DNA from 3 places in the Rothia sp. HMSC08A08 genome. Region 2 is predicted to be linked to each of the others. Evidence: riboswitches for the same ligand, from Rfam matches in the RefSeq annotation. Region 2 holds a riboswitch; each other region holds the start of a gene.

Region 1 (13,332 bases), on a different contig from region 2:
CGAGTACACCGTAGGAGAGGCTGCATCCCTGCACGGGCTGACCGTGCGCACGCTTCACCACTGGGAACAGCGGGGTCTGATCAGCCCCGCGCACGATGAGCTCAACGGATACCGCTACTACAGCGATGCCGATCTTGAGCGCATCACCGTCATTATGGGGTATCGCGCCATTGGCATGAGCCTTGAAACCATTCGCAGCGTACTGCAGGACGAAGCGAACAGCACCGAGCATCTACTCGCCCAGCGAGATATGCTCCAGCGCAAAATGGCCGCCTATGAGCGCATGCTAACAACACTAGATCAACTTTTGGAGGATGCAATGGCACCTAAGAACGAACAGCTCACCGCTGCAGAAAAAGCAGAAATTATGGGAGACGGGTTCAGCCCCGCACGTGAGCAAGAAGCGCAGGAACGTTACGGGCACACCGACGATTGGGCTGAATACCAACGCCGTACTGCGGCCATGAGCCGCACCGACTGGGTGAAGGGCAAGCAGGAGCTTGACGCAGTTGAGCAAGCCCTCGTCGAGGCTTTCACTCGTGGCGTGCAGCCGGGCAGTGAGGAAGCGAATGCGCTTGCCGAGCGGCACCGCGCCTCACTTTTCTTCTTCGAGGTAACCCCCGCCAAGCACGCAATTCTGGCACGCGGTTATGTTGAGGACGCCCGTTTCAACGAGCACTACGAGAAGCTCGCTGCGGGACTGGCTGTCTGGCTGCGGGACATCATCTACGAGAATGCCCGCGCCCACGGCCTTGACCCCGAGAATGTGACCTGGTGCTAACCTCGTCCATTCACAAATATCGGTACCGTACACAAAGCCTTGTGGGGACTTATTTCACGCCGAAATATAGTCCTCACAAGGCTTTTATGTACGGTTTCTATGTTCAGATATATAAAAAAACGAAAGCTAGTTCTGTTTTTGTGTTTCAAGAGGCGAACCGAAAAGAGCAGCTATATCTTGAAAGGATTTTTCTTCATCGACAGCACGCTCTCGCTCGGGAACCGGGACTCCGAGAGCCTTAGCGAGAATCGCCTCCAACTGGCGGGATTCGACTAAGAAACCGTCATGTCCGTGGTCGGATTCGATAATATCGACCTTTACGGGAACCGGCAGCGCCTCCGCCAGACGGTACGATTCGTGCGGGAAAAACAGGCGATCGGTGCTTACGGCGGCGATAGTCCACTTACAATCGCTGAGCGCAAGCGCATGCGAGAGGCTGCCGCGCCCGCGTGCAACATCGTGTGAAATCAGCGCCTCGTTCACGGCAAGGTAACTATTGGCATCGAAACGCTCAACGAGCTTATCGCCATGGTGGTCCAGGTAGCTTTCGACCGCATATCGTCCGCGGTTCTCACCGATGGACCCGCCGTCGGTGGATTCTCCGCGGTTTGCCTGCCGCCCAAAGCGGTGCTCCAACTCTGCTGGGCTGCGGTAGGTGGTATGGGCTATGCGCCTCGCCAGCGCGAGCCCGGCTGTGGGTGCCGCTCCCCCGTAATAGTCGCCGGAAGCAAAATTGGCATCAGCACGGATGGCGAGGTTCTGGGTGTGCGCCCAGGAAATCTGTTCGGCAGTGGCGGCGGGGCCGGCGGCGATGACCGCGCATCCGCGTACCAGCTCGGGGAAGGTTGCCGCCCATTCGATAGCGCGTGCTCCGCCGAGCGATCCGCCGATGACGTGGTGAAAACTCTTAATCCCCAACCGGGCGATAAGTTCGGCTTCGGCTCGTACCGAGTCGCGAATAGTGACGTGAGGGAAGCGTGACCCCCAGGGTTTTCCGGCGCCCGGGTATCCCTCGGGTACGATGCTTGCCGGGCCGGTTGAGCCGTAGCATCCGCCCAGGATATTGGGGGCTATCACAAAATATTTGGTGGTATCGACCACCGCGCCCGGCCCCACAATACCTTCCCACCAACCATCACTTTCGACCGCACGGATACTGGGTGCAGGCATATCCGATGTGGGAATCCCTCGCGAGACATGGGTGTCGCCGGTAAGGGCATGCAGAATAAGAATCGCGTTGTCCCCAGCTTCGTTAAGAGTCCCCCACGTCTCGTAGCCAATGTTCACCTGTGGAAGCACGGTACCGTTTTCGAGGGTGAAATCACCAATCGCCATCTGCCGCAGGTACCCCTGAGCGCTGGGATACTGCAGCTGCGACAGATAGGTGGCGTGTACGGTATTTTCCGTCATGTTTTCTCCTGGGTAACCGGTAGTTGGTAATGGCCGATACCGCGACCGGGCACTTACTGTGCAGCCCGGTCGCGGCGGTGCAGGTTAGGCGTTCAGAGTCGCAAAGCCCAGTTCAAGATCTGCAATAATATCGTCAATATTTTCGATACCTACAGAGAGGCGCACAAAGTTTTTGCTCACACCGATTGCCTCTAGCTCTTCTTCAGAAAGCTGCGAGTGGGTGGTGGATGCAGGGTGAATAACAAGCGAACGCACATCGCCGATATTCGCCACATTGGAGTGCAGCTGCAGGGCGTCCACAAAGGTACGGGTCTGTTCCAGGTCGGCGTCTTTAAGGGTAAATCCTATGACGGCGCCCGGCCCCTTCGGCAGGTACTTCTGGGCTCGCTCGTACCAGGGCGATGAAGGCAGACCGGCCCAGATCACCTGATCGACCAGCGGATGCTCCTCCAACCAGTTTGCAACCTTGGTCGCGTTCTCGATATGGCGTTCGATGCGCAGGGAAAGAGTCTCCAGACCGATACCAATGTTGAAGGCGTTGGTTGGAGAGATCGCCGCCCCGGTGTCGCGCAGAAGCGATACTCGCGCCTTGAGAATATAGGAAAGGTTAGCACCGAAGGCGGAGTCTTTGCCTAAGTCACGGGCATAAACTAGACCATGGTAGCCAGGTGCCGGCTCGTTGAACTTGGGGAACTTTTCGGGATTGGCACCATAGTCGAAATTCCCGGAGTCCACGATAACACCGCCAATTGAGGTGCCGTGCCCACCCAGATATTTCGTGGCGGAATGGATTACCACATCCGCACCAAATTCGATGGGGCGCACAAGGTAAGGAGTGGGAACAGTGTTATCGACGATTAGGGGAACGCCATTGTCGTGGGCGATCTGGGCGATAGGCTCGATGTCGAGCACATCGTTCCGGGGGTTAGGTACGGTTTCTCCGTAGAAGAGTTTCGTGTTGGGGCGAACCGCATCGCGCCATTGCTGCAGGTCGTCCGGGTTCTCAACAAACGTAGTTTCAACGCCGAGGTCGGCAAGCGTATATTTCAGTAGATTGTAGGTTCCTCCGTAGATCGAGGGGGAAGCCACGATATGGTCGCCCGCACCCGCAATGTTGAGAATCGCATAGGTAATAGCCGCTTGGCCTGAGGCCAGCAAAAGCGCGCCCACTCCCCCTTCAAGGGATGCGATGCGGTTTTCGATAACCTCTTGGGTGGGGTTGTTCAGACGGGTATAGATAGGCCCAAGCTCTGTGAGAGCAAAACGGTTAGCGGCCTGTTCTGCGTTCTCGAAAACGAACGAGGTGGTCTGGTAGATAGGTAACGCCCGAGCTCCCGTTGCAGCATCCGGTGCCTGCCCCGCGTGAATCTGGCGGGTTTCAAATTTCCAACCGGCGGGGTTGGCGGGAGTCGGGACTGTAGTGTTGCTCATGCGAAGCTCCTTGTAATAGTTCAGGGGGCCGCATGCCGATTTCGGTACAGAGCTCTTAGGCTTTCTTCTCTGCAAACGAAAAAACGATGTACCAGAATCGGGCACATCGGTCCCGCGCTTGCGTTGTACTTTGTGTTCAACGCCTGGTCCTCACCCAGGGCACCCCACCGCGGAGGAGGGTTGCCGGCCAGCTAGCTGGGGCTTATCACTGGCTCTCATGACCTGCATCTAGAGTTTCATAGGAAGCGCACATGGTCAAGCGGGATGCGTGTTTTCGGCGCATTGTTGCAAAGATGACGTTTTATGAACTGTTTTCACGACAGCCTATTGTTTGGGAGAAACACCAATACTTATGCGCTTGTGACCGTGCCTATGTTGTACCCGAACCGCTAAAGCCATGTGATCTGCCGTTAGCCGTCGCTAAATTACCATCAGTGTAGGCAATCGTGAGCCATGCTACACTGATTGAAACCTTGAATCTAGGAGTGATGAGGTATGACCTCCCGCTAAAGTCGCACCGGCTCGCGGAATGCCCGCCCAGATGGTGGGCTCTAAAAATTTCAGAAATAACCCTGCTTTGGTTCGATACATTTCATGAGCGCATAGTGAGCGCTTGGGACACCAAAGTTCTGAGGGTTTTATTGTTATACCTTCCGCATCTGCAGTCGGTGACTTGGGATTATTCAGGCACTAAGAAGTGCCTCTCTCACGACTATTCATCTCACCCGCCCCACGTATTGCAGGCGTGCGAACACCATGCTCAAGAGGCTTCGGGTGACTAAGCACCGCAAGGTTTTATCACAATGTCTACAATTCTTGACGCGGCACAGCTATGCCGCACCTTTGGCAAGGGTGAACACGCTTTCACCGCTGTCGATAATGTTTCACTCAGCATAAGTTCCGGCGAAATTAATGCTCTGCTCGGTCCCAATGGAGCGGGGAAAACAACGGTTGTGCAGATGTGCGCAACACTGCTGACTCCCACGAGCGGAACTGTGCGCATCGACGGGGTGGATGCGCTTGCGCACCCCCAGCGTGCGCGCGCGTCCCTAGGGCTTGCGCTCGGCGGGGATACCGGGTTCTATCCGCGAGCATCCGCCCGCGATAATCTTCTCTTCTTTGCCGACCTTGCCGGGGTTAGCGCGCGCAAACGCCGTACCCAGGTGGCAAACGCTTTGGAACGGGTTGATCTTGCCGATGTCGCCGCGAAGAAGGTACAAGAGTTTTCCCGCGGTATGAAACAACGTCTGCACATCGCACGGGCACTGCTGGGCGAGCCGAAACTGCTGCTTTTGGATGAGCCGACGAATGGGCTTGACCCAGATATTTCGCTGACAATTCGCCAGCTAATTCGCGCCCTCGCTGATGACGGCACCGCCATTTTACTCACGAGCCATCTGCTGGGCGAGATTGAGGAGTTAGCGCATCGGGTCACGGTCATCGGTGCCGGTCGCATGGCGGTTTCGGGCACGATAGCGGATATTACCGCGCATGCCGGGATTTCCGCTACCACCGTGGGGCGTGTGTGTGCGAATGCCGGGACGGTGCTTCAAGAACTTGCCCGGTCTTTGAGCGATGCGGGAACAGTGTTGCTGACCCCGCGCGGTAGCGAGTGGGAGATCACCGTGTACTGGAATGAACGTTCTGTTTCGGAAGGGTCGCACCCCTTCAGGACCGAACATGCAGAGGCTCTGCTGACCCGTATTCTCACTGAGCGTGAGGTTCAGATGCTCACACCGCTGTATACTCGCCCAGCCACCCTCGAAGAGGCATATCTGGCCATGGCGGAAGGACTGAAACGATGAACCGGCAACTTCGCCTAATGTCCTTTTCCCTGCGCCAATTTCTCACAGTTCCCTACTTCCTGCAGTTACTGCTGCTGAGCACCTTTGGGGCGACGGCCCTGCAGGCGCTCGCCGCTGGTGCCTGGCCAGTTGATGCGACCCTCGCCTGGACTCGCGCAGGCATTATCGGCACCTGGAATATGTGCATCGTTGCCGCCGGGATCCTCAACTTTGAGCGCTACCGGGGAACGTTCGTGTATCTGCTCAATGGTGCCGTGAACCCGCTGCGGGCGCTCGCAGCGGTGGTCTCAACTGCCTCCATTTTTGGGCTTGCCGCCCTGCCATTGGCCTGGGTTTTCTGGGCGCTGTGCACCTTCTCGGTAGATTTCACGGACTTTGCTCAGGTGGGTGCACGCTATCTGGTGGGTCTTTCGCTGCTGTGGATCTCGTGTCTGGCGGTGACCTTCGTGATTGCAGGGTTCTTTGTGGCGACCCCGAACGCTATCGCCTATGAGGAGCTGCTGCTTGTGCCGGTTTTCGTGGCTTCCGGGGTGCTTTTTACCGAGAGTTCCGCGCCTGCATGGCTTGATGGGCTCGGCACGCTGATTCCGATTCAGGCACCCGTGAAGGTTCTGCTTGGGCAGATGCCTATGAACTCATTCGGTGACTTTCTGGGCGTGGTAGTGCAAACCTGTGCGGTCACAGCCCTCTGGATGCTCGCGGCATATCTATTGGGTAGGCGAGCACTACGCGCGGCAACGGTACATGGCACTCTGGGTGCAATCTAGGAGGCTGCGATGTTTAAACGAACGAACTTTCTCTATCGTCTGAACAGTACCGCCAAGGTTGGGTGGTCTTCATCCATCACCTTCGCCACAGTTGGTACGGCACTCAGCACCCTCGTGATCGTACCGGGGATGAGCGTGCTGTTCAGCGTTCTACTAGGACGCGATCTTTCCGCACCTGATCCTGTGCGGATCGCATGCGCCTCTGCCCTGGCAAGCGTGGTACTCAGCGTGGCAGTCGGTGTTGTGGCGCGCGCGGCGACCGACCGCTGGCTGGGAGTGTTCGAGCAGGTGTGCACCGCCCGACGGTTTGATGCGGCTTATTGGCTGGGAGTCTCTGCAATGCCCGTGCTTTTAGCTCTGATCACTGGCATCACGAACCTGGGTGTTGCAGCTGCCTATACCGGTTTCGGTGGTTCCCTTGAAGGCAGCCTGTCCATGCTTGTGCGTTCTGTGACACTCTTACCCCTGGCTCTCATGGCAGGTGTATGTCTGGGTGTTTTCGCCGCTGGGCTGGGGTTGTATCTTTCCGACCCATACCTGGGAGGAACTATCTTAGGAGCGCTTCTGCCTATCAGTGCGGGCGTGATCGTGCCGGTAGATGCATACCCGGCGTGGCTGGCGGCATTGTGTACATTGGTTCCCGGCGGACGAACGATTGCTTTGGTGAGCGGCTCTTCTGAAATGGTGGATTCAACAGTTGTGACTGAGGTGCTAGTCTGCGTACTTTGGGCACTTGCGGGGCTTGTCCTAGTACATGCCGCTGCGCGACGCATCCGCTCGGGTGCACGCACGAATCTGCTATAACCTTTCCCTTCTCGCGAGCAGGTGGTTTTTGTCCCGAGCAGGTAGGGTTTTTCTACCTGCTCAGTCAGATCCTATCTGTTCGCGAGGCAGTAACTACTCAAGATTTTGAGGATTTTAATGTCTACTTTTACTCTTATGTCTTTGGGCTACGATGCCCTCTGGCACGGGCAAGCTGTAGCCGCCGCCTACGCTGATAATCTCGATCTTCACGAACTCGCGATCGCCCGAGTCAGCACGATCCACCGCACCCGGTTCGAGGCCATAGGTGCTCCTTTCCCGGATGCCCCGGACTCTGCCGTACCTTTGCGTACGTTTTCGGTGACACTCTCCACTGCCCCGCATGATGACGAGACCGAGAGTCTTCCAGTCGTTGGTGACTGGGTTTTGCTTGACGCGCACCCAGACCACACCGTCCTGCTCGCTATTCTGCCGCGCCGCACTTACCTGGACCGCCCGAGTGCTACGCGCATCTCAACTGCGCAGCCGGTAGCAGCGAATGTTGATGCGCTATGCATTGTGGAGCCAGTATTCCCCGAGCCTTCGGTGGGACGCATCGAACGGTACGTGGCACTGGCACGCTCCAGCATGTGTGAAGCGGTTCTAGTGCTAACAAAAACCGATTTATGTTCCGCAGATGCATTTGAGGACTACCGCAGCTCCTTAGGCCGCGATGTAGATGCAGTTCACGCGGTCAGTGTGGATTCGCCGGCGAGTATTGCGGATTTCTACGCATCCCTAACCGGCAAAACGGCAGTTTTACTGGGGCGTAGCGGTGCAGGAAAATCTACACTTGTGAATACGATGCTCGGAGACACGTATTTTAGCGGTGCGCCTGGGACGATCCCGCAGGTTGTCTCAGGTGTTCGTGCCTCCGACGGCAAGGGCAGGCACACCACAACTTCTCGCCACATGCTCGTGGGTAAACATGCTGTGGTCATTGATACGCCAGGTGTTCGTGCACTGGCAGCGACAACTGATCCTCACGCCATCGACGAGACTTTTACGGATATTTCGGTTCTTGCCGCTAAATGCCGCTATACGGATTGTGCGCATCGCAGCGAACCTGGATGCGCGGTGCGTGAGGCTCTCGGTTCCGGGCTTTTGGATGCCGAGCGCTTCGACCGTTACCAGCGGATGCGCCGCGAATCTGAAAATCAGCGCCTGCGTGCAGATGAGCGTGCGTACCGCGAGCAAAACCGTCGATTTACCAAAGCGAACAAGAGCGGCCGCCGCACCCTCATGCGTGTCAAAGGACGCAGCAGGTAGACGATTCTTCCTACTCTCTATCCACAAGCAGGTGTCTTTTGTCCCGAGCAGGTAGGATTTTTCGGCCTGGTCGGCCAAATCCTACCTGCTCGCGGACGTCAGGATTTAGAGCTTATCGCCCATCGAGACGTCAATAATCTGCCCGGTAATTGTTTGCGATGCATTCTGAGTCAGCAGACCAATTACTTCTGCTACATCCTCAGGCTGGGTAACCTTCTTCATCGCATTGCCGGATTTCACGAATTCGGCTGCCTCCGCATTATCGCGCAGCCAGGCGGCATTAATGTCAGTATCGACCACGCCGGGCGCCACAAGGTTCACTGTAATACCCTGAGGTCCAAGCTCAACAGCCATATTCCGCACCAGGTATTCCAGTGCAATCTTACTCATACCATAGCCCGTCATCGCGGGGAACGCGTAGCGAGTCAAAACCGACCCGGTGAAAACATAACGCCCACCCGGTGCACTCATAAGCGGCACCAGCCCGGCAGCAAGTTCGTAGGGGGCAACCGTATTGATCTGCAGCAGACTGCGCAGAGCCTCTCCATTGAGCTCCTGGAAGGTTCCCTGCGTACCAACACCTGCGTTGAGCACAGCAACGTCGAGGGTATCCCCACCCAGCGCATCCTTCACGTGAGCCAGAAAGACAGAAACGGACTGCGGGTCTGAGAAATCAGCCTGTACAGGTGTTACTTTTACCCCGCGCTCGGATGCGACAGCCTCTACCTCACTGAAGTCCGGGTTCTCCGCACGGTGCTGCGCAATCACGTGATACCCCAGCTGCGCCAGCCGAACCGCAGTCGCCTTACCAATACCGCGGCTGGCGCCGGTGACGAGAGCGATCTGTGCCATATTTCCTCCTTGTATGAGCTGTGAAAGACGCTGAAAGTTCAGCATCACCTTTCAGCATAGTGAAATGGAAGTTGAGCTGTCTATCAAGGGGCACTGCGCACATCCCTAGATATGGCGTCGACAGATACACCGCTGCAGATTTCTAGGTCCAGCACAGGCATTGGCTCCCCGGTAAAAACCTTCTGGTTTACCATCGTTATTGCGGGATATATCTGTCTCAAACTAGTTGATAGCACAGTTTTAGCACTGCAAATAACTCCAAAGGGCAAGTTATTAAAAAGAATAACAATTCTTATTAGGCCTATAAAAGGGAGCCGGACCAACTATTCGGCAAACCCATGCTTTTCATGGATACTATTGGATTCGGTATAAATTTATCCTCAAGAAGATTAACAATTTTTCCTTGCCACGATGAATTAGGGGATATAGTTCGCAACAAAAATGCCATAAGGACAAGAGTGCCATAGATCCGTCCACTTTGCCCGTCAGGTAAAGTAGAAAGCCCATGTACCGTACGCAAAGCATTGGTAGAGGCAGGGGTAAAAGACTTATTCCAGAGTCTTCCATGATGAGCACATGTATTCCTCACAATGGATAGTTGCTCAAACCAGCGTACAAGTGGATGACTGCGAAGTGTTTTCCTCCGCAGATTTGCGGGCAGCAGATTTAGGTCAATATTCACGCCTAAATCTTCCGCCAATTTATATTGATCAGTTGTTTTCAACCCTTCATAAAGCTTTGAAATATCAGAAAAATCAAGGACATCAGCAAGAACCCAAAAAGGGTATTGACCACCATATTGATCTGCATAATGCTTAATAGATTCATTACGTCGCATAGCACGAGAAACGCGTTTATCAGCAGTTTCTAGCCATTCTTCATGTTTAAAATTAGGCCGAAATATAATCTTATTACGATAACTTAGTGATCCTTCAGAAACTAACAACTCACCAATACGAGCTCGTAAAGCTACTTCAATACGTTCGATACCATCATGAATAAGCGTACGAAGCTTACGATCAGCCTCATAAAGAGCTATAACATCTTCAAACGAGGTTCTGGGCATAAACAGATCACCTCTACATATTTGTCCATCAGAATTTTTAGTTATAATTCGATTCGGATACCAATACGCTGACAAACGGTAATAAGAGATATTACTTAGCCACTGCTGAGCTATATCATCTTCGATGCTCATCCCCCGCTTACGTAACCGCTCAATCTGCTGCTCAAGCGTTATTGGTGGCTTTAGAGGTATTGTTCCCAATGTATCCGCCTTTGATATATAAAAAGAGATCCAGCCCACTCTCAATGTAAATCGAGGCGGGCTGAACGATTGCCTCCATTCTACACGTTCTTGATCCCAATATCACCCCAAAAACCGTGCTAGGGCAGTAATTTACCTCTCAAGTCGCTACACTAGAGAACAAGCTAACAAAGCATTCGCCAACTAGTCGAGCCCGAGTCAAGGAGCCCCATGAGCGACGCATCGAACACCACGCAGACAGAAGAAGTTCCCCTCGTTCCCGTCCCTAAAAAGGTTGAGCATATTCGTGAGTATCACGGCGACACTTTTATTGACCATTACGAGTGGATGCGCGACAAAGAAAATCAGGAAGTCCTCGACTACCTGAACGCGGAGGCAGACTACACCGCCGCCGTCACAGCGGACCAGCAGCCTCTACGCGAGCGCATCTTTGAGGAGATCAAGTCCCGCACCCTGCTCACAGATTTGACGGTTCCGAATCGCATCGGCGATTGGTGGTATTACAGCCGCATGGTTCCCGGCGGTCAGTACCCGATTTTCTACCGTTACCCTGCCCTGCATGAGGGCGACGAGGTGGTGCGCTACACTCCCCCGGTTATTAAGCCCGGCGAGCCGCTGGAAGGCGAATCGGTGGTGCTTGACTGCAATGAGTATGCCAAAGACATGGAGTTCTTCGCACTCGGCGTGTTCCAGCCTTCGCGTAACGGTAAGCTTCTGAGCATTTCGGTTGATGAGAAGGGCGACGAACGTTACGAGCAGCGCTTCCTTAACCTGGAAACGGGCGAGTTCCTGCCCGATACCATCCCGAATATTAGCGGCGGGTCGTTCTTCATTAACCACGCGCAGCAGCTCGTGTACACTGTACCGGACGATTCGTGGCGGCCTTACCGCGTGTATGTGCATGATATTGGGGCGGGCACCGAAGATTATCTGATCTACGAGGAGACAGATCCCACCATGTGGCTGGGAGCGGCAATGAGCGCCGACCGTTCGTCCATCGTACTCTCAAGCGGCAACTCCGAGTTCACCGAGGTCAGCCTGGTGCCTATTGCCGAGCCGAAGAGCACGCCACGCGTGATCATTCCGAGGGATGCGCGCATTGAGTACCAGGCGGAGCCGATCACGATTGCCGGTGAAACCCATCTGCTGATTCAGCACGACTATAAGGCGCTGAACTCGGAGCTGGTGCTCGCCGATATGCCACAGGAAAGCGAATCTTTAGAGGAATATTCGAAGCGTTGGGTTCCGGTGATTCGCCACAGCGAAAATGTTCGCCTCGAAGGGTTCACGCTCTCTGCGACCCACCTGGTGGTGACCGCCCGCGCGGATACAACCACACGCCTGTTCCTTGCCCCGCGGGAGCAGCTGCCCGTGCAGTGGCGCCGCAAGAAGCCCGCAGGCATCACGTTCATGGAGCCTGCCGGGTTCGATGAAGAGCTGTACACCGCTGGCGTGCTGCGTGCCGAGAACTATTCCCCGGTTATCCGCATCGCCTACACCTCATTCCTAACTCCGCGCCGCGTATACGATTACTTCCCCATGTCGCAGACCCTGCTTCTGCGCCGCGAGACCCCGGTGCTTGGCGGTTATCAGCGTGAGGATTATCGTGCCTACCGTGACTGGGCACCCGCCGCCGATGGAACCCTCATCCCCATCTCGGTGATTCACCGCGCCGATCTTGACCTGACACAGCCGCATCCGGTGCTTCAGTATGCTTACGGCTCCTACGAAATTTCGATGGACCCCATGTTCTCTATCCCCACACTGTCGATTCTGGACCGCGGGGTGGTGTACGTGATTGCGCATATTCGCGGTGGCGGCGAGATGGGGCGCACCTGGTACCTCAACGGCAAGAAGCTGCACAAGAAGAACTCATTCACTGATTTTGTGGATGTCACCGATTACCTGGCGACCAAGCCGTGGGCGGATCCTGCGCGTATCGCCTGCTACGGTGGCTCTGCGGGCGGACTGCTCATGGGTGCCGTGCTGAACCTGGCTCCTGAGAAATATGCGGTCTCAATCGCCCAGGTTCCCTTCGTGGATGCGCTCACCACCATCCTTGACCCTGACCTGCCGCTTTCTGCTTTGGAATGGGAAGAATGGGGCAACCCCATTGAAGATAAGGAAGTGTACGAGTACATGAAGTCCTACACCCCCTACGAGAACATCCGCCCCGTGTGCTACCCCGCCATCGCGGCGGTGACCAGCCTGCACGATACGCGCGTGTTCTATGTGGAGCCCGCCAAATGGATTGCGAAACTGCGCGAAACCATCGACCCGTCATCCCCCACCCCACTGTTGAAGATCGATATGACTGGCGGACATGGAGGCGGTTCCGGGCGGTATACCCGCTGGCGTGAGATTGCTTGGGATTACGCCTTCATCCTCACACACCTAGGGATTACCAAATAAGCGGGTATACCCTTCCACACGCAGATTTGGTACCTCGCGCGCTCGGAATCTGCATGCTCCAGCCCGCTGGCGTGAAATTGCTTGGGACTACGCCTTCATCCTCACACACCTAGGGATTACCAAATAAGCGGGTATACCCTTCCAATGTGTCCTCTTCCTGAGGACACAAAAGGCTCTTTATTCCAATAAAGCGGCGAATAATACGCTTTATTCGAATAAAGAGCCTTTTTAGCAGGTTGTCAGGGATGCCCCACAAGCCCGCGTTCTAGGGCGGCCGCGTGCACATCATCCCAGGTTCCGGAGGCTACAAGCTCGCCATCTTCCATGACAAGCACCTCATCGACCGCCGCCAAAATCTCGGGAACCGTACGGTGCGTAATGTAAACGAACCCTTTCATGCTCTCGAAAAGAGCACGCTCAACCCGTCCCGCCGTAGCGTGGTCCAACCCAGTAGTAAGCTCATCCACAATGTAGAAAGAGCGTTCGTGCAGGAGCATACGTGCGAGTAAGATACGCTGTTTCTCCCCGCCGGAAAGC
Region 2 (5,855 bases):
CCGCCTCGGCAGACACGTTGCCAGTCGCCCCTGGTAACCCGGGTGTCGCCCCGAAGGTGACTTCACCTGATACTGACGGTGATGGGCTTTCCGACAGCGTGGAAATCAACGGATACGATGCTGATGGTGATGGTAGACCTGAAGTCGATTACAAGAAAATGGGTGCAAATCCCTACCACAAAGATGTATTCGTTGAGATGGACTATATGCCTGGCGAGCTTGCCAGTGAGGAAGAGCTGGACCGTATCGTGCAGTCTTTTGCTGACTTGAATGTTACTAACCCTGATGGCAGGGCAGGCGTTAATCTTCACCTAGATGCAGGTTCTGCCCGGAGTGCCAAGTATAACTTGGGAGGCGGCAACCAGGTTCCGCACCAAGTGCTTACCAACAATATGAAGTCTTCTGGGGAATTGGCAAATATCAGGGCTCGTAATTTTGATTCTGCCCGCTACAACAGCGGTTTCGACTACATGATCTGGGGCGATTACTATGTGGATAATGAAACCGGAAATCGAAACTCATCAGGAGTAGGGCTTCTAGGTGCCCCCGGCTTCATGGTGACCGTTGGAAAAACCTATTGGGAAGGAGCCAACAGCGATGTTCGCGTGGGCACTTTTATCCACGAGCTGGGGCACAACCTCAACCTGAAGCACGGCGGTACTGACGAATTCAACGGCAAGCCTCAGTACTACAGCGTGATGAATTACAACTATCAGCTCACTGGCATTCCCAAGGCGGACGGAACCCGATACTTCGGATACCTGCAGCAGGATATGCCGACCCTTAACGAATGGGCACTGAATGAGCGCGACGGCTTTGGCCCCCAAGCGGGCGAATACCTGTATACGCACAAAGATAAAAATGGGAAAGACGTTACTCAACCCGCAAATCAACCCATCGATTTCAACCGGAACGGCGTTATTGATAATTCTCCGGTCTCGGTAGATCTCAATGGCGACGGGATACTAAATGAGCTAACTGCTCTCAGTGATCTGAAGAAGCTCAACTTTGATATGACGCCTACTCAGGCTGGAGCTGGCGGTCCTGTGGCTCAGCCTGAAGCGGAAGAAAACCCGGTCACTGCGGATGACGCCCGCAACCTGGGCCTTATTCCCTAAATCATTCGGCGTTCTTCCCAAAACGGGGGCGAAGAGGTGTAGCTGCTGAGGGATGTTATTCCGAGCGTGCGAGGACATACATAACGTTCTGAAGCTGGCGAGGCAACGAGCCAGATGAAACACGCCCTCGCTGCGCCTCTTCGCTCCCGGGCTTTACCCCGCACAACCGTTCATATACCACTCTCTTGCTCAAACGGCATCGTGACGCCGCCCAAGATGTATTCGCATCCGAGAGCCCGCAACATCGCAGGTTCTCGCCGATGAATACCACTCACTTCACTCTCTATGTAAGATTCCCTCTCACTCAACACAACGACACAAGGAATATCTCTCATGAAATTACGTACTATAGTGCGCCTGATGCTGGCGTTTGTCAGCCTGGTGCTTGTCATTCCTCTGAATTCTCTGCCCGTTTCTGCGGTGGAGGCGAAGCCCGCTCAGCCTGCACCCGCGCAGAACCGGAATATAGATCCCGTTCAGAACCCCAACTCGGGTGATCGCGACGGCGATCATATTCCCGACGAGCTGGAAAGAGACGGGTACGATATCAACAACGATGGCATACCAGAGATCGATTTCCCTAAGATGGGCGCGGATCCCAACCATAAGGACATTTTTGTCGAGATGGATTATATGCCCGGTGAGCTTGCCAGTGAGGAAGAGCTGGATCGAATCGTGCAATCTTTCGCGGATATAAATATCAGCAATCCCGACGGCAGAACGGGTATCAATCTGCACTTGGATGCCGGTGCCGCCCGAGGCCCTAAGTATAACTTGGGAGGAGGCGAACAGGTCAAGTGGCAAGTGCTCAGCGACGATATAAGTGACAGAGATGGGAACTGGGCCAAGTTTAAAGCTTCTCATATTAACCAGTATCGTGAAGGGCTCTTTCACTATATGGTTTGGGGCGACTACTATGTGCAACAACAAACTGGGGAGAGCGGTTCATCAGGATTGGGACAATTGGGAGATCTTAATTTCATGGTGACTGTAGGAAAGACACACTGGAATAACGATAAAGGTAATATGAGCGATATTCGCGTGGGTACTTTTATTCACGAGCTGGGGCATAACCTCGGCCTGCAGCACGGTGGTGATGCCGATGAGAAAGGCGAAAAAGGTAAACCACAGTACTTCAGCGTTATGAATTACAACTATCAGCTTACCGGTGTGCCCAAGGCGGATGGAACCAAATATTTCGGATACCTGCAGCAAGATATGCCGACCCTTAAAGAATGGGCCTTGGACGAACGCAAAGGCTTTGGTCCCCAAGCGCGTGGGTACATGTATCGGCCCAATTCAGAGGCCGTACTGAGACCAGCAGATGGACCTGTCGATCTCAACGGTAATGGCGAAATCGACCATGGAATCTATGCTCTTGATCTTAACCATGACGGAATGAAAGGCTGGCTGACGGCACCAAGTGACCTGAAAAAACTGAGCTTTGCAGTTGTGTTTGGACGAGGTGCTGACGAGACTATCCCTGAGCCCAAGGTGGAAATAAACCCCATCACTGCGGATGATGCCCGCAAAATGGACCTCATTTCCTAAATAATTCGACGCTTTTCCTAAAATGGGAGCGAAGAATTGCAGCGGGAGCGTTAAACACGCTCCCGCTGCAAACTATTGCTCCCGAATTTTGCCGTTGCAATCGAAAGAACACTGCTGTCCGCTGGGCGACGTACGCGGCCCTTAATATTACGGGCGACAGTCACAAACATTAATATTCGTCATAATATCGCACCAACCACGACACCCCTTATACACTCAAAATCAAGGATTATGAGTCCCGGTGTAAAGCTCTGGCTAGCCGGGCGGCAACCCTCTCCCGTAGCGGGGTGCTCCAGATGATGATCTGGCTTCAAGGGACACGAAGCAAGTACGGCGCGAATGCGCCACCTGCACGACTTGGAACACCAAGAAGGTCACCACCTATAAGGAGGCGGCGCGCGGGGTGCAGGAACACCCTAACATTCGCGAAAGGATACGTAGATGGCTGAGCAGAAGAAGCGCATCGCAGTTAACGCATTCGACATGACCTGTGTGGGTCACCAGAGCTTCGACCTCTGGCGCCACCCCCGCTCCCGCGCTACCGAGTACAACACCATCAAATACTGGACTGACCTGGCACAGATCCTTGAGAAGGGCCTCTTCGACGGCGTATTCCTAGCCGATGTTGTGGGCATCTACGATATTTACAAGAACTCCGCTGCGCCAGCTATCGAAGGCGGCGCGCAGGTGCCCGTGAACGATCCGTTCATGCAGATTTCCGCAATGGCCGCCGTAACCGAGCACTTGGGCTTCGGCGTGACCTCAGCCGTCACCTACGAGCAGCCTTACACGCTTGCCCGCAAGTACGCTTCTCTCGACCACCTCACTAACGGACGTGTGGGCTTTAACGTGGTGACCTCATACCTGCCTTCCGCCGCCGAATGTCAGGGCCTCGAAACCCAGATTGAGCACGACACCCGATACGAACTCGCCGAAGAGTTCCTGGATGTCTGCTACAAGCTCTGGGAAGGCTCCTGGGAAGACGGCGCGGTCGTCAAAGACCGCGAGAAGGGTATCTACGCCGACCCCGCCAAGGTGCACCCGATTCAGCACAAGGGCAAGTACTTCAGCGTGCCTGGTGCGGGTCTGACCGAGCCCAGCCCCCAGCGTACCCCCGTGATTTTCCAGGCGGGCGCATCCAGCCGCGGGCAGAAGTTCTCGGGCAAGCATGCCGAAGTTGTGTTTATCGGTGCGCTGCGCCCCGATTTGACCCGCATTATTACCGACCGTATCCGTGACCGCGCCGAAGAGAACGGCCGCGGCCGCGACGAAATCAAGGTTTTCGCGATGCTCTCCATCATTGTGGACGAAACCGAAGAGAAGGCGAAGGCAAAGTACGAAGAGTACCGCAAGTACGTGAACCTGGAATCTTCGCAGGCCATTATCGGCGGCTGGTCCGGTGTGGATCTTTCCCAGTTCGACGAGGACGAGGTACTCAACTATGTGAAAACCGAGTCGATTCAGTCCTTCCTCACCCCCTTCACCCTGCAGGCCAAGGATAAGCAGTGGACGCGTAAGGATATTGCCGAGCACTGCACTATCGGCGGTATGGGCGAGGTTATTGTGGGCGACCCGCAGCAGGTGGCTGACGAGCTCGAACGCTGGATTGATGAAGGCGGACTGGACGGTATTAACCTGGCATACCACGTTTCACCCGGCTCCTTCGAGGACTTCATCGAGTTCGTGGTTCCCGAGCTGCAAAAGCGTGGACGCTACCGCACCTCCTACGAAGGTGAGACCCTGCGCGAAAGCCTGTTCGGCAAGGGACAGACTAAGGTTGCAGACTCCCACCCGGCCGCGAAGTACCGCGGCGCATACGTGGGTAAGCCCTCCACAGCAGACACCCCGGCACGCGCTATCGCCAACTAAACCCGCTGCTCCTGCACGCTTGGTTGTAAAATCTCCCCTCCTGGGATGATAAAAAGAGCCTTTATTTGAATAAAGCATTAAAAATGCCGCTTTATTCGAATAAAGGCTCTTTTTTTACGCACGTTTAAAATGGGGTGCATGAGCGAAACAACCCTGTATGATCCTCAAACCCGCTGCCCCTGCACAAGCGGCGAGGTATACGGTGCCTGCTGCGGGCGGTACCTGGGCGAGTTTGCCGCATCCGGAACCTTGGGCGCGCCCACACCGCTGGCTCTGATGCGCTCGCGGTTCACCGCCTTCGCCCTGCACGATGCGCCCTACCTGCTGGCGAGCTGGCACCCGCATACGCGCCCCGCCGAGTTAATGCTGGATGAAACGCTGCGCTGGTACCGGCTGGATATTCTGGGCTCTTCGGGCGGTCCCTTCGATGCGGCGGGCACGGTCGAGTTCGCGGCGTACTACCGTTCAGTTCCCGGTACGCCCGCCGAAGAACGTGTGAAAGGTGCCATGCACGAAAAATCTCGCTTCGAGAAAGTGCACGGCACCTGGTACTACCTAGACGGCGAGGTCAGCTAAGTTCCTCCCGATCGGGTAGCATGGCAGAAATATTCCTCTTATGGTATGTTTTTGCCATGATGTCAGTCGCGGAATATGCCCAGCACGCCGGGGTGAGCCCCCGAAGCGTGCGTGCACGCCTTGAACGAGGATCTTTGAGTGGACAAAAAATCGCCGGGCGGTGGATGGTTTCAGATAACCCGCACGAGCATCACTCCGCACATGGGCGCAAAATCTCGATGTCATCCTTCAATCAACTTGCCGCCTATCTTGACGGTAACAGTGCATCCCTTACCCCCGATGCACGCCGCCGTGCCAAAGAACGTGCACATAACCTCTCCGAACGTGGGGTAGAAGCTCTTAGACAGTATGCAGTGCGTGCAGATGCGAAACTTCAATTCTATGCTGTGCCTTCTGCTGACCTGCATGACTTGATGGACGAACGAACATTAGCGCTTACGGGTGTCAGCCACGAATATTCGGAAATTTACGGGGCTACCGTAGAAGCATATGTGACTCCCCACAATCTCGAATCCCTGAAATTTATCTACGCACTGCGTGAAGTTCCGGCACAGGATGCCAACGTTATTCTTCGCGCAGTCAAAGAGTTGCCTAAGATTCGCCCCTTGCACGTTGCGGTTGACCTCCTAGTTTCCAAAGACCCGAGAAGCGAGCGGGAAGCGGAACGTCTGGTGAAAGGACTCATAAGCCGTGCCTGATCAGAAAACGGTGAAAATCCCAGCCCAGGGCGCAGAGCTTTAG
Region 3 (13,332 bases), on a different contig from region 2:
ATACCCGGACTCGTGAAACTCCACTGACGAAGGGGCTTTCTGCGGCCCAGACTCCCCTGTACGAGCGCTCTGCTCTCGTGTTTCCCGCTCGACCTTAGTATCACCGCCATTACCCGAGGTTTCGGGGCGCGGAACGCGGTTAAAGACCGGCTTCCCCGGGGCTTTCTCACGCTTACCGGGCTTGACCGTGCGCGGCGCGTCCTCGGTACCCCCACCGGATTTCTCAGAGGTATCAAGTTCCACGGTGGGTTCATCCGCTCCCGACAGCTCGATGGTTTGTTCGTCAGATGCCGCATCCTTCGAGTCTGCAGCTTCGGCAGAACTATCCTCACGCAAGGATTCTTGCTCCGTTTTGATACCTAAACTATGCGCTCGCTGTGCTTCTTCTTGCTCAGCAAATTTATTGAGTTCTGCACGGCGGGCGTGCACCTGTTTGACTCGTTCGCGCCGCTGCTGAGCCCGCTCACGCGCCTGCTCTTCACGTTCTTGTGCCTCGCGTTCCTGCTCATCGTTCCTGAGCTGTTCACGCTCTGCCCGCGCCGCGCGACGCTGCTGCAGCATCTCGCTCATGCGACTGCCCAGATTGGGACGTTCATCGGCAAAACGCGGCAGCTCACGACTGCTGTCGGGAAGAAGCACATGGCACAGCAGGTTACCCAACGCGGTACCCGCACCCAGGGTTATTGCGGTCGCCACGGCGAAAGCTGCGGGCGATGCGCCTACCTCGGTAAAACGCCCCACACCCAACGATCCGCTGGAAATCCAACCCAAAATATAAGCCCACACGCCGCAGAGCACACCCACCAGCGAACCCAACACGAGCGAAGAAAGCGGCAGCGCAATCACCCGGTAACGTACCTTCATGGTGATCCACTCCTCCACGTGGTCTTCACCTTCACGCAAGAACCACCAACCGGCAACGGCTCCGGCGCCCAGCGAAACCGCCAGACCCGCATACCCTATCCAGCCCAGGCTCTCAGGGATAGCACCCAGCACCGGAAAGAGCGGAAGATCGCCCATCGTCGTCTGCGACCAACCCACATGTGTATCCACGCCGAACGCAAACCCGGCGCCGGTAGTCCACGACATCGCGTAGATCACCAAGTTCGGAAGGTAACCAAGCTGCAGCAGGGTCACGGCGAGCGCCCCCACCGGCCCGGCGTGAAGTTCCTGGTAAATTGTTGCGATTTGCGACCAACGCATCATCATGGCAACCACCAGCACCAGAGCACCGCCCATAATGAGCGAGAAAATCGCCACCATGGAGGCACGCACAATCGACCACACATAGGAGCTCGCCCATCGCGAGTACTGGCTCATCTGCGAAATCTGTTCGGCGGTGTTCACGCCCACCATACGGGCGAGCGAACGCGATTCATAGTAGCCGCCCCAGATCAACCCGACCAGCACCACTATCTGCGGAATCAACGCCGCACCAACAATACCCAGCAGATGCCGTTCGGTACTCGCCCACGCAAAGGCGACGGCAGCAAAAATACCGTAGGCAGCGCACCCTAATAGTACGGGCTTGAAGAATTCCCCCTCATAGGATGCGCGCGCCAGTTTTCGCCCAGACCTAAAGCATAAGAGCACCGGAATAATGCTCAGCCCCATGGGTACCAGTGTGAGCATGCCGTGCGGCAGAATAATGCCGAAAGCATTCGGAATATTCAGCGGCACACCGTGCATGAGCAGCCACAGGTGGGAGGCAAGAGTTGCGAGTGCGGGAAAATCCATGCGGTTAAAACCGTTGGTAAACCACACCGCCATGAGCAGAACGAGCACAAGCCCGAAAGAAAGCGCGGCGGTAAAAACTAATTCAACGATGCCCTGCAGCCAGAGTGGCATAGGGGCAGAATACCGGGATGTAGAAGAGCTACTTTTCATCGTTCTTCCATCATGCCATGAAACCTGTCAGCGCGTGTGAGCCTGCTGGGCTTTCGGGGAAATAGTTCCGGTTAAATGGCGGCTAACCTTCGTTAACCGCTCACCGTGAACATAGGGGTTACACGAACGTTACTGATGCGCTCTCACCGCCGCGACAGCGCATACAGCTAACTGTGCCGAGCATTTCTCACGGCTTTCTCGAACACGCAGGTACTCCCCCGGTGCTTACGGTGAAAATACTGTGCGGAAGATTAGTCTTCAATCCACGGATTCACCGCGGGCACGCCCCAGGACCGGTACACCTCAGCCTTTGAAGAAACGATTTCGAGGTCGTGAGCTTGGGCGCTCGCCGCCATCAGACCTTCGAGGGCGGCAGTGGGCAGGGGCTCGGCATCTTTACGCCCGTGACTGTGGGTGCCGCGCGGGGCGCTGCGTCCCGCCCATTCGAGGCTTACGCGCGCATCCACGTTAATGATGTGGTCGGCGAATCTGTCGAGAAGTTCGGCAATCCATCGGTCGGTCTCTGGGTAGGGGTAGAGTCCTTTGAGCTCGCCCACACTCAGCACCGAAATGTAGAGGTGTTTATAGGCGCGGCGGCGCAGAAAGGCAACAACTTTGGGATCTGGTGTGGCTTTGCGGATCTCGGCGAGAACATCCGAGTCGAGAAGCAGTCCTGAGGCGCTCATACCCCTATGCTACGCGCAGACCGGCATATTCGACGGCGGGAATACCCTCGGGGTTGGGAAGAAGCAGAAAATTGAGGAATTCGTCGCGCTTAGAAGAAATACGTGCGTAGTCCTGAATACTTACTGCCTGGTAACCGCCGCGTGCGGGTACGGATGCGGCACGCAGATTTTCCTGATAAGAGCGTGCAGGAGTAAGGGGGGATGCTGTAGATGAAGAGCTGTTGTACATTGACAACCATGCGCCGAATGCGCGTTCCTTTCGCGTTGCTCTTGCCTGTACCAAGTGCCACCTGAGGCGGCGAATACAAACCGCTTCGTCATCCGAGCCACCCGTGAACATGGGGTTGGCGTTCGACCATAGTCGGAGCTTATCAGTCGAAACTCTTGAAGCTGAATCCAGGTTACAACAGCTTTCAGGAATCTGTAAACGCCCGAACCTGTCAAATCCTTGTGATTTACATAACGCGATTATGAATGCATACCTGTATATAGCCGCCTCATGGCGGCGTAGTGTGAAGTTTTGGGCCTTCAGAGCAGGTCTACACATTCGAGAAAAATCACGGCACACTGGGTAATGTACAGAAATTTATCTTGCCTCTGATATATCACCATGTCACGCCCACTTTACGCTTCCGGAAAGAAAGAGTGATAACTGTGAAAAAGACTGTACAGATCATGGGGATAGTGGCCGCAATTTTTCTGATCATTGGGTTTGGCTTGTTCATCCTGGCCGGTTGGGGCTCACTCGTAGAGTATCATGCCCTCGAATGGAGGAGCGTGCAGCATAAAGGAGCAAGTCCCCTAACGCGAGCAACCGGCAACCTCAGCTACTGGTTCTTAGGCACCGGCTTTCTTACTGGCTTTATCGCCTTGATTCCGTTCTTCACCACGGCGATCAGGAACTCCCGCAAGACGCACAAAAAGTATCCTAAACAGGCTCAAGACCTACTGAAAGATGGTCAGAACCAGGTTGATTCATAGAGCCAGTATCTAAGGAGCACTTATGAAACTAGTTATATACGCTATTGGTGGACTGGCCATAGCACTCCTCACCATAGGAATCTTTCTGTATATCCTCATGCAATGGGGCGCTCTTGTGGAGTACCACGCCTTCGAGTGGAGGGGTGTTCAACCTACCATGAAGAGTCCATTGACCAAAGCAACCGCTAACCTCAGCTACTGCTTCTTAGGCACCAGTTTACTCGCCGGGCTCTTCGCCTTTATTCTGCTCTTCACCACGACGCCCAAGAAGGCACGCAAGACACACAACAAGCATCTTGAACAGAATAAAACACCCTCAGCAGAAGACCAGAATCAGATTAATTCATAGAGCCAGCATCTAAGGAGCGCCCATGAAAAAAGCTATATACACCGTTGGAGCAGTAGCCGCAGTACTTCTGGTTATCGGGTTTGGATTGCTCATCCTAGCCGGCTGGGGTTCACTCGTGGAATACCACGCCTTCGAATGGAGGGGTGTCGATCCCGCAGGAGCAAGTCCGCTCGTCATGGCGACTAATAATCTGAGCCTATGGTTCCTAGGCATTGGTTTCCTCACCGGCATTATCACCTTTATTCTGCTCTTCACAACGGCGACCAAGAAGGCACGCAAGGCACACAACAAGCATGCTGAGCAGAATAAAACACCCTTGGCAAAAGAACGGGACCAGATGAATCCATAAAGTCAGTTACTCAAGGGGAAAGCATGAAAACTGCACGTATGGTCGGGGCAATAGCTGCACTACTCCTCATTCTCGGTATTGGATTGTTCATCCTAGCCGGCTGGGGAGCAGTCGTTGAGTACCATGCCCTCGAGTGGAGGGGCGTCCAGCCCAAGGGGTCGAGTCCTCTCACACAGGCAGCCGCTACCCTTGCCGTGAGCGTCTTATGCGTTGGCTTCCTGACCACCATCATCACTTTTATTATGTTCTTCACAATAGTCATCAAAAATGCACGTAAAAAACGCTCAGCGCATCTTGGACAGACCTCATAACGAATTACCGCGCGCTTCTTTGACACCCTTGAGATAATGGAACGGTGAGCACGCCAAACCCTTTCCCCGATATCCCCGTCACCGTTGCGCAGATTATTCGGCAGGCGGGGCATAAGGCATACCAGCGCGGGCTTGCTTATGCCCGTCAGCGTGAAGTGGTGCGCTACACCTACGACGAAGACGAAAACACGCTGGAAGGTCTGGTGAATGGGAGCACCCCTATTCCCTATGAGGTAGATATTCGCTTCTTCCCGGGTTCTGACGCCGATTCCAATCTTTTCAACGCACGATGCACATGCCCGGTCGCCGCCGACTGCAAGCACGCCGTCGCTCTCATGCTCACCGCACTCGACCGTGCCAAGACCGCGCGGAAGGCTCTCGACAATGCGCCCGGCGACCGCGTCCGCCAGTCTATGAACCCGGAGAGCCCAGAGGATACCGTGCGACAGGTTGCGGAGGCAGCTGACGATCCCCTGGCGGCGTTGCGCGCATCGGGGGCGATTCGTTCGGCAAGCTCGCTCACCACCGACCCCGAGCCTCTCCCCCTGAACGACCACGAGAATACGCATTCTTCGCCCTCGAAAATTTCGGTGTGGCGGCGCGATATGGCACAGGTTCTCGCTGCCCGGGGCGAAGCATCCGGTATTGATTCGGCACGGGTTCCGGGGGCGCTCGATCTTTCCTTCAGTATCTCGGGTTCATATGCGCGCGGGCGCAATATTCCCGGTGCAACCCCGCCTATCAATTTGCTGGCGCGGCCGCTGATGCAGTCCAAAACCGGGCGCTGGATCAAGGGTGGGCTCAGCTGGGAGACCTTCGCATCCAGCGTGGGTGGGCCGGTCGGTCGTCACGAGGTGTACCCCGAGCACGAACGGTTCTTCGCCGAAATATACGCTATCGCACGCCCGTGGCAGAATATGTACTCTTCGCATCGGGACTGGATTTCGCTCACCGCCACGAACTCCACGCTGCTGTGGGATGTTCTGGCGCGCGCAGAGCAGATTGGCCTGCCGATTCTTCTCGAAGGGTTTGAGGTGACTACGGCGGTTCTGCCGCCCGCCCAGGTGAGGGTACATGCCGGAGCCGTTGAGGCCGAATCCCGACAGAACGCAGAGGCTGCCGTGAGTGAAGATTCCGCTCCTGACCTGGCTCTTCATGCCGCCTTGGGATGGGAAACCCGCGAAGATAACCGGGTGCGGCAGCTCTGGTTTGATGCCGCGCACTGCCACCCCATCGGCTCGCCGCGCTCAGGATTTTTTGCGCTCGGTTCTCTTGTGCAGCGTATTTACGAGGAACAGGCGCATCGGGTGCATTGGAAGAGCACGCGCAAAGGCGCCTTAGACGCGCCGCATCGCGATGTTTTTCAGGCTCAATCTTCGCAGGAACAGGCAGAGGAGAGCGCGGGCGAAAACGAAAATTCTGAAACACAGACGGTCGGGCTTATTCCCGAACTTTCACTCGAAAACACAGCGACACCGACTATTCCGGACCTGCCGGAGGGTCTTAATCTGGCGTTTATTCCGCTTGCCGAGCCCTTAGATGCAACCGCAGAATCATTGGTATCTCGCGGCGAAATGCGTATTCCGGCGAGCGAGCGCGAGGCTTTTCACCGCGAGTTCTTGCCCACCCTCACGCGGGCCGTCCCGTTCCTTACCCCAGACCCGGCTTTAGCACTGCCGAAGGTTCGTTCGCCCTATTTGGTGTTTGAAGCGCATTTTGATGATGAGATTTCGCACGATGCGCTCCTGAATTGGTATTGGGAGTACCCGAAGAACCCACTCGATGAAGAAGGCACAGACTCGGGGGTTCGCCGCCTGCCGGCGCTGGGCTTGGGCACAGAACGCGACGAACGTTTTGAGGCGCGGGTGCTGCGCGCGGTACGGTCGGCGACTGCATCCAACCCGGTATTGGCAGGCGGGTTCGGGGAACGCCGTTCTCAGGGGTGGGAAACCCGCGATATTCTCGCTCATGTGCTGCCCGCCTTGCGGCGTATTCCCGGGGTTCGCGTGCGGCTGCTCGGTTCCGTACCAGAGTTTACCGAGGCGACCGACGCCATGATTGAGGTCAAGGTGACCGAGGGTAATTCGCGTGACTGGTTCGGGCTGGGTATCGCTATTAAGGTCAATAACTGGACTGTGCCTTTCGCCCAGGTTTTTGAGGCGCTCGATCGGAATCAGGATCGTATTTTGCTGGGTAACGGCACCTATTTTTCACTCAATCGCCCGGAGTTTTCGGCGCTGAGAACCCTTATTGAGGAGGCCCGCACGCTCAACGAAACCGGCGGTGAGCTGCGTATTAACCGGCATCAGGCGGGGCTGTTCTCTGAGCTGGAATCGCTCGCTTCGAGTGTGGAAACCGTGGCTTCTTGGGATGCCCAGGTTAAGAGTCTGCTCGCCCTCGTGGAGGCCGCCGACCGTGCGGGGGAGACTGCCGGTTCCGAAGAAGTTTTAGAGAACGAACATTCCGATTCTTTATCTGTTTCTTCCGGCGTATTTTCAGCGAATCACCTGCCCTCTCCCCCGGGTCTTACCGCAGTTCTGCGGCCTTATCAGCTTGAGGGTTTCCGCTGGCTCGCGTTCTTGAGGCAGCACCGGCTGGGCGGGATTCTTGCCGACGATATGGGCTTGGGCAAAACCGTGCAGGTGCTCGCTCTGCTTGCCCAAGCGATCGCCGAGCATGAGCAACGCGCCGATCACACCGAGTTTGCACCTTTCCTCGTGGTTGCGCCAACATCCGTGGTGGGTAACTGGGCGCAAGAGGCTGCACGATTCGTGCCGGGTGCGAAGGTGGTGACTATCACCGAGTCTACGAGCAAAAGCGGCACGAGCATCGCCGAGCTGGTACAGGGTGCGCATCTGGTGCTCACGAGCTATGCGCTGTTCCGTCTCGACGAGGATGGATACATCGAATTCGGTAACCACGTTCCCGAAAACACAGAGGATGATGCTCCTCCGCGTGCAGGGTGGGGTGCGTTGATTTTGGATGAGGCGCAGTTCGTGAAGAACACGAAAACTCGCGCATGGAAGGTGGCGCGTGCCCTAAACGCGCAGGTAAAACTCGCCATCACGGGCACCCCAATGGAGAACAACCTCATGGAGCTTTGGGCGCTCTTGGCGATTGTGGCGGATGGCTTGTTCCCGTCAGCGCGCATGTTCCGCGACCTATATGCGCGCCCCGCCGAGTCTAGTGAGGACCCGCAGGTTATCGAAAAATTACGCCGCCGGGTTCGCCCTCTGATGCTGCGCCGTACGAAGGATGTGGTCGCCGCCGATCTTCCCGAAAAGAACGATGTGCGGGTGAACGTGCCGCTCACAGCGGCGCATCGGCATATTTACGATATGCATCTGCAGCGCGAGCGGCAGAAGGTGCTCGGGCTTTTAGATGATATGGATAAGAACCGGTTCACGATTTTTCAGTCGCTCACGCTTCTGCGGCGTCTAGCGCTTGACGCCACGCTTATCGACCCGGACGAATACGCCGGGGTGGCTTCCGCCAAGCTCGAATATTTGGTGGAGCATCTGCCCTCGCTCTTAGGCGACGGGCACCGGGTGCTGGTGTTCAGCCAGTTCACGGGGTATCTGCGCACAATTGCTGAACGGCTGCAGGCTGAAGGCATCGACTACCTGTACTTGGACGGCACAACCCGCAACCGCCCGCAGGTTTTGAAAGATTTCGCCGAGGGTGCGGCGCCGGTGTTCCTGATTTCGCTCAAGGCGGGCGGGTTCGGACTGAACCTGACGGAGGCAGATCACTGTTTCATCATGGACCCGTGGTGGAACCCGGCGGCTGAACAGCAGGCGGTGGACCGCATCCACAGGCTGGGGCAGGAACGCGATGTGCACGTGTACCGACTGGTGGCTGAGGGCACCATTGAAGAGAAGGTCATGGATTTGAAGGCATCGAAAGCGGCGCTGTTTGATGCGGTCGTCAACGACGGCTCCTTCGCCTCGTCCCGGGTGGATGCGGAACAGATTCGTGAGCTTTTCACCCCGACTGATTCCTAACTCCCCTGCTAAGAAGGCTCTTTATACGCCCATCGCCGCCTTATACGTCAGGTCAAATCCAGCCGTTAGTACGCGCCGTATGAGCAGCCTCTACACGTGAAGTACAGTGAAGAAGTTGAATGGCTTCAGATAGGTAATTCTTCACAGTACCGTGAGAAAGGTATAGTTCCCGTGCAATTTGATTGACGGTTTTTCCTTCCATAGTCAGTTTCAGAACATCCTGATGTCTGGGTTTGAGTGGATTAGCTGGCAGCGTAGCACCACTAAGAAGCAGTGCAGAATCAACCACTACCTTCCCAGAATGTATATCCCGAATAATGTTTGATACTTCTTCAGCATCTTGATCTTTTGTTATAAAAGCACAAGCACCGCTTTCAAGAGCACGACGAACGTAACCAGGAGATTGAAAAGTTGTCAGAATAGCTATTTTCGTGTTTATGCCTTGCTTCTGAACTTCATCAAGAACATCTAGACCGTTAAGTTTTGGCATTTCAATATCAAGAAGCGCTACATTTGGAATATATGTGACAATACTATCCAGGGCTTCCTGTCCATCTCGACAAACACACACAATTTCCAAATCTTCTTCTTCATCAATAAGACTGGCGAGCGCGCTGCCGAACATCGTCTGATCATCAGCTATAAGAACAGTAATCATAATTTTATGCCCCTCCAGTAATGATGTTAGAAGCTGGGATCCTAGCTCTGACTTGGGTTCCACCCTCAGGTGCGGCACCAAGAGTTGTCTCTCCACCTATATGTTGAATGCGGGTATTCATATCTGCTAAACCGGCACCGGTGTTCCGCATAGAACTTTCCTTCAGTCCTATACCATCATCCGCGATAATAAGCATATAGTCACCCGAAGAATGTTGTTTTAGACTCACCCAGCAATTTTTTGCGCCGCTATGTTTAAGAACATTGGTGATAGCTTCAAGAAGTACCCAATACAGTGCTGTGAGGGTACTTGGGTTAAGGACCTTGAGAACATTCTGCTGAATATCCATGTGGGCTTGAATACCACGATATGACAGTAATGACGGTACAGCATTGAGTTGATGCGAGAAATCAACTGTATTAAAGCCTTCTACAACGTCGCGTAAATGAGCTATAGAAGAACGTGTCATTTTCTGTATCGCACGCGCTTCATATGCCACGTCTGAATCAAGAGGTTTTAAGGTACGTACCAATTGTTGCAGGCGAATATTAATAACTGTTAAATCATGCCCAATAAGATCATGAAGGTTCGCCGCAATCTGGGTCCTAAACTCTGCCTGTAGGTTCTGTTCACGTAACTCTTGGTTCTGTTCAGCAATATAAAGTTCTTCTTGAAGCCGCCGGTGTGATACTCGGCTAATCCGAAGATTCATGAAGAGAAACCCCACGATGGCAACAATAGCCGGATCATGGGAACTGGTATTGATCTCCCAGCTAGGTTCTAAAGTCTGCAAATAGTTAAGAGCCACAACAACTGCCAGGGTTGTAATAGCCGCTATTTTTGTATTCCTTACTCCGGTAACTGCTATAGCACAACATAAAATCCCCACTGGGAGCATAGATTGCTTAATGCCTAGAATACCTACTAAGGAAAAGATAATAATAATGATAGAAACAATACTATGAATCTTCCCTACGGTAGGACGCTGGATTCTGAGGTACCCAATCCAGACCACAGCAAGCACAAGAGCACACCAAGCCAGAGCGGTCCATATACCGTAAGTATCAAACATGGGTGTAAAACCTTACCGTAGAAGCTAGGAACTCACGAGAATCTCGCCCACAGGAACCAGTCTATCGGATGAAATGCCTGTGAGTGTTTCAAACGCGCGGGCATCGCCACCGCCTAAAGGGCATACGTTGAGCGGTATTTCTTCCGCAAGCAGGCAGGCCGTTTGCATCCATGCTCCTACGTGTTTGAGGGTAAGAGAATATGCGACTCCTTCATACGTTGAAGTCACAAGGTCAAAATCAGCAGCTAATAAAACAAGCCCCTGTACATCTTCAGTCTTTAGCCGTGCCGAACTTGCATAGGTACGCAATAGACGCATGTACGCGCTCTGAGTTTTCTCCTCAACAGCCGCAACCTGTTCATACTGACGAGTATGCAGGTTTGCATACCATAGCCCTTGTTCCAGCCCTTCGATATTCTGAGCAATGATGAAGGGGTAAAGCTCGTGAAGAGCGCCACCGCTGGGAAAAGGCAGCCGTGTTATATTTTCACTCTTATGGGAAGTTTCACGCAGGCTTTCTTCCAACAGTGTTGTCAGAGATTCAAGACTTAACGAAGGTTTTTGCGGTATGCGCCGGGATGTTCGTTGTAGAAGCGCCTGATCCAGAAGAAGTTGGTGGCGGCGAGAATCAACTTTGGGGAAGGGAAATTGTCGAAGAGAAGCCAAGCCTTTGAGCAAGGTTGTGTTGTGCTCACGTGTTCGAGTAGCGCCATACCCTCCGGTTGCCGTATCAAACCTGGAACGTCGGTACATAAAATAGTCATGAGGTTCCCAACAGTCCCAAGGACCATATTTATGATGCTGTTCTTCAGGCGCAAAAATCCCTATAAATTCCAGAATTTGGTGGGTTACGCCACCCGTCATAGCATCTAACCAGGCTTGGGCATTGAGAGTCACTCGTAAAGGCCGATGCGCTATTTCAAAGCGAGTATTTCCATTCATCCCGTAAATAACAACGCCCGGCGTAAGAGTGCAGTCAGTATGACCAAGCGGATAATTTGCCTCGTCAAGAACAGGTTCCAGCGCGTCTTCAGTCAGCAGGAGCTCAAAGCCAGAAATCTCTATGCTTGCTCCGGTTTCAGAGTTGATAAGACGTTGTATAGGGTTTCTTGACGAGCTCTGTCGAGTCAATATCAGAGCGGCCTGCTGTGCAGATACGTCTAAGTTCTGAGCCCAGTCTTCTAAAGTTCCGAACTTTTCATTGTTTTGAGGATGCGTCTGTTTCAGCTGATATTCACAATGAATCAAAGGTATTTTGTGTGGATTCAGGTGGGTCTTTGTCACGGGGTAACTCCCTCTAGAAGAACATGGAGGTCGGATTGAGGTCAGTTTCTTGGATGGGCTGGGTAAGCCATCCGCATTGAACCGGCACATCGTAGAGTCGTCCCGCCGCTAAGCGCCTCCACCACGGACGCAGCCCCGGGACTAGAGCACGTACTACAGGAAGCCCAATATAAGGACGTGTAAGCTCTTGAAGGTACACAGGTAAACCGACATCTTCTAGACGCGCAATAATACGTTGGGGATCGGCTTGCTTCCACGGTACATGCTCTACGTTAAGTGCCTGTGGATCAGGTACAAGATGAGGATTATCGGCTAGTTTAGCGTTTTGAAGCCAATGACTAGCAGCATCATCTACCGAAATTTTAAGGAGGTCTAGATCCATACCTTCTGCGGTCCTAAATTGCGCTGGCAGGGCACACATAAACTGCAGAGCCTCTGTTACTGCACGGGTTGCGGCAATTTCAGGGTTAGGATGCGCACCGAACCCCAGAATGATCTGATCGGACACACCCCCAGGTTTAGGGGCTACAGCGGCAGCTACAGGAATACCTATGTCTGTTGTGATATCTAGAATCTCTAGGTTGCGGCCAATACTTCGCAGCCATTCTCGGGTACGCTGAATAAAAGGGGTATCCGTAAACTCGGGTGCCATTATCTGGCGGGGAATTTTGTTGTACCACCAAATGGCAACGGCATCGCGCTCAATAAGTTCAAGCAGAGCCTGCGCGGCGGCATCGCCTGGGGTAGAACCACTTGCGAGACCGTTTGAATCTGAACGCATCATTTTCTGTCCAAGCGGACATTTTGCACCTGGCAGCATCGCTCCGTGATCAAACATGAATAACGAGTACGCTGCAGGAATCCAGGCAGTTTCATCACATGCGGGTCGCCAAACAGGCATCCAATCAATCTCTGCTGTGGGATCGAATTTTTCTGGAACCCAATGATATGGATCCTTCACTTGGTTGAGAACATCCCGTTGCTCGTATTGATCCTGAGAGAACTGTGTCAGGGTTCGAGGGTCTAGAGCCTGCTCCCCCAAGTCTTTATAGCTGGTGTGTAAACGGGCTTCAGTGCCGTCAGAGATCGCACTATGACGTTCAATAGCTTCTGCCAAACCGGATACTCGGGCGCCTAAATCGGTGGTTCCTTTACCCGAAGAACGACCGCGTAAGCTACGTGTGAATTCTTCAGAGCTACCGTGATTGAGCGCCCAGTTATGTCCCGCCCCATAAACGTGTACCAGGAGCTCTTCGTCTTCAGGTACCAAACGTTTAAGGCTTGAGACGACTCCTGTTACATCAGATACAAGATGTCGATAGGTTTCCCAGGTCTCTCGGGTAGATTTTGCGCGTCCAGCGTCGTTGACGGGATTGAAACTCAGGTCAATTTTTTTAGCCTGCGCGTCAAGGTTCAACGGTTGAGCTTTAGTAGTCTTGGCATCCGTCATGACGTAGTGCTCCCCTTCAAAGAGACCGTTTTTAAAACGTAAGACTGTATTCTCTGCGGGATCTGATGTCTTCATTCGCTGAATTGCCAACCAGATAAGCGAGTACACCGCGGAACGCGGAGTTACTGAGGCCGCCCCCATAACATTGTCCAGAAGTTTACCGCCCGAAAGAGCATACTGTGCGTTAACTTGAAGACTATGCTTGAGCTGGTCATAAGGTACGCTCGACGAAGTCCCCAGCACTGGGCTTATGAGAGCATCCGCTCCCTGTAATTGCACTAGGCAGTACAGATGCCCCGCC

The links. A riboswitch is a leader RNA that binds a small molecule or an ion and turns the genes downstream of it on or off. The one in region 2 is predicted to bind S-adenosylmethionine.
Region 1: it holds a riboswitch for S-adenosylmethionine, as region 2 does, so the genes downstream of both, HMPREF3164_RS04350 (bifunctional o-acetylhomoserine/o-acetylserine sulfhydrylase) here and HMPREF3164_RS07335 (LLM class flavin-dependent oxidoreductase) in region 2, are expected to answer to the same signal.
Region 3: it holds a riboswitch for S-adenosylmethionine, as region 2 does, so the genes downstream of both, HMPREF3164_RS09970 (nuclease PIN) here and HMPREF3164_RS07335 (LLM class flavin-dependent oxidoreductase) in region 2, are expected to answer to the same signal.

What each region holds. Positions count from the first base shown of each region.
Region 1 covers NZ_KV793063.1:9,071-22,402, forward strand. The annotation lists gene HMPREF3164_RS04340 (MerR family transcriptional regulator) at 1-781, shown strand, start outside; gene HMPREF3164_RS04345 (homoserine O-acetyltransferase MetX) at 908-2,191, opposite strand; gene HMPREF3164_RS04350 (bifunctional o-acetylhomoserine/o-acetylserine sulfhydrylase) at 2,276-3,622, opposite strand; SAM riboswitch class IV at 3,732-3,845, opposite strand; gene HMPREF3164_RS04355 (ABC transporter ATP-binding protein) at 4,426-5,427, shown strand; gene HMPREF3164_RS04360 (ABC transporter permease) at 5,424-6,194, shown strand; gene HMPREF3164_RS04365 (hypothetical protein) at 6,204-6,998, shown strand; gene rsgA (ribosome small subunit-dependent GTPase A) at 7,116-8,264, shown strand; gene HMPREF3164_RS04375 (SDR family NAD(P)-dependent oxidoreductase) at 8,370-9,116, opposite strand; gene HMPREF3164_RS04380 (Abi family protein) at 9,418-10,422, opposite strand; gene HMPREF3164_RS04385 (S9 family peptidase) at 10,594-12,795, shown strand; gene HMPREF3164_RS04390 (ATP-binding cassette domain-containing protein) at 13,035-13,332, opposite strand, start outside.
Region 2 covers NZ_KV793075.1:147,622-153,476, forward strand. The annotation lists gene HMPREF3164_RS07325 (C4-dicarboxylate ABC transporter substrate-binding protein) at 1-1,118, shown strand, start outside; gene HMPREF3164_RS07330 (zinc-dependent metalloprotease family protein) at 1,452-2,669, shown strand; SAM riboswitch class IV at 2,897-3,006, shown strand; gene HMPREF3164_RS07335 (LLM class flavin-dependent oxidoreductase) at 3,111-4,538, shown strand; gene HMPREF3164_RS07340 (YchJ family protein) at 4,677-5,114, shown strand; gene HMPREF3164_RS07345 (hypothetical protein) at 5,171-5,812, shown strand.
Region 3 covers NZ_KV793081.1:120,559-133,890, forward strand. The annotation lists gene HMPREF3164_RS09960 (cell division protein PerM) at 1-1,848, opposite strand, end outside; gene HMPREF3164_RS09965 (PIN domain-containing protein) at 2,139-2,573, opposite strand; gene HMPREF3164_RS09970 (nuclease PIN) at 2,578-2,856, opposite strand; SAM riboswitch class IV at 2,835-2,963, opposite strand; gene HMPREF3164_RS09975 (hypothetical protein) at 3,228-3,554, shown strand; gene HMPREF3164_RS09980 (hypothetical protein) at 3,577-3,903, shown strand; gene HMPREF3164_RS09985 (hypothetical protein) at 3,926-4,252, shown strand; gene HMPREF3164_RS09990 (hypothetical protein) at 4,276-4,563, shown strand; gene HMPREF3164_RS09995 (DEAD/DEAH box helicase) at 4,608-8,567, shown strand; gene HMPREF3164_RS10000 (response regulator transcription factor) at 8,620-9,225, opposite strand; gene HMPREF3164_RS10005 (sensor histidine kinase) at 9,230-10,297, opposite strand; gene HMPREF3164_RS10010 (SagB family peptide dehydrogenase) at 10,322-11,581, opposite strand; gene HMPREF3164_RS10015 (YcaO-like family protein) at 11,595-13,332, opposite strand, start outside.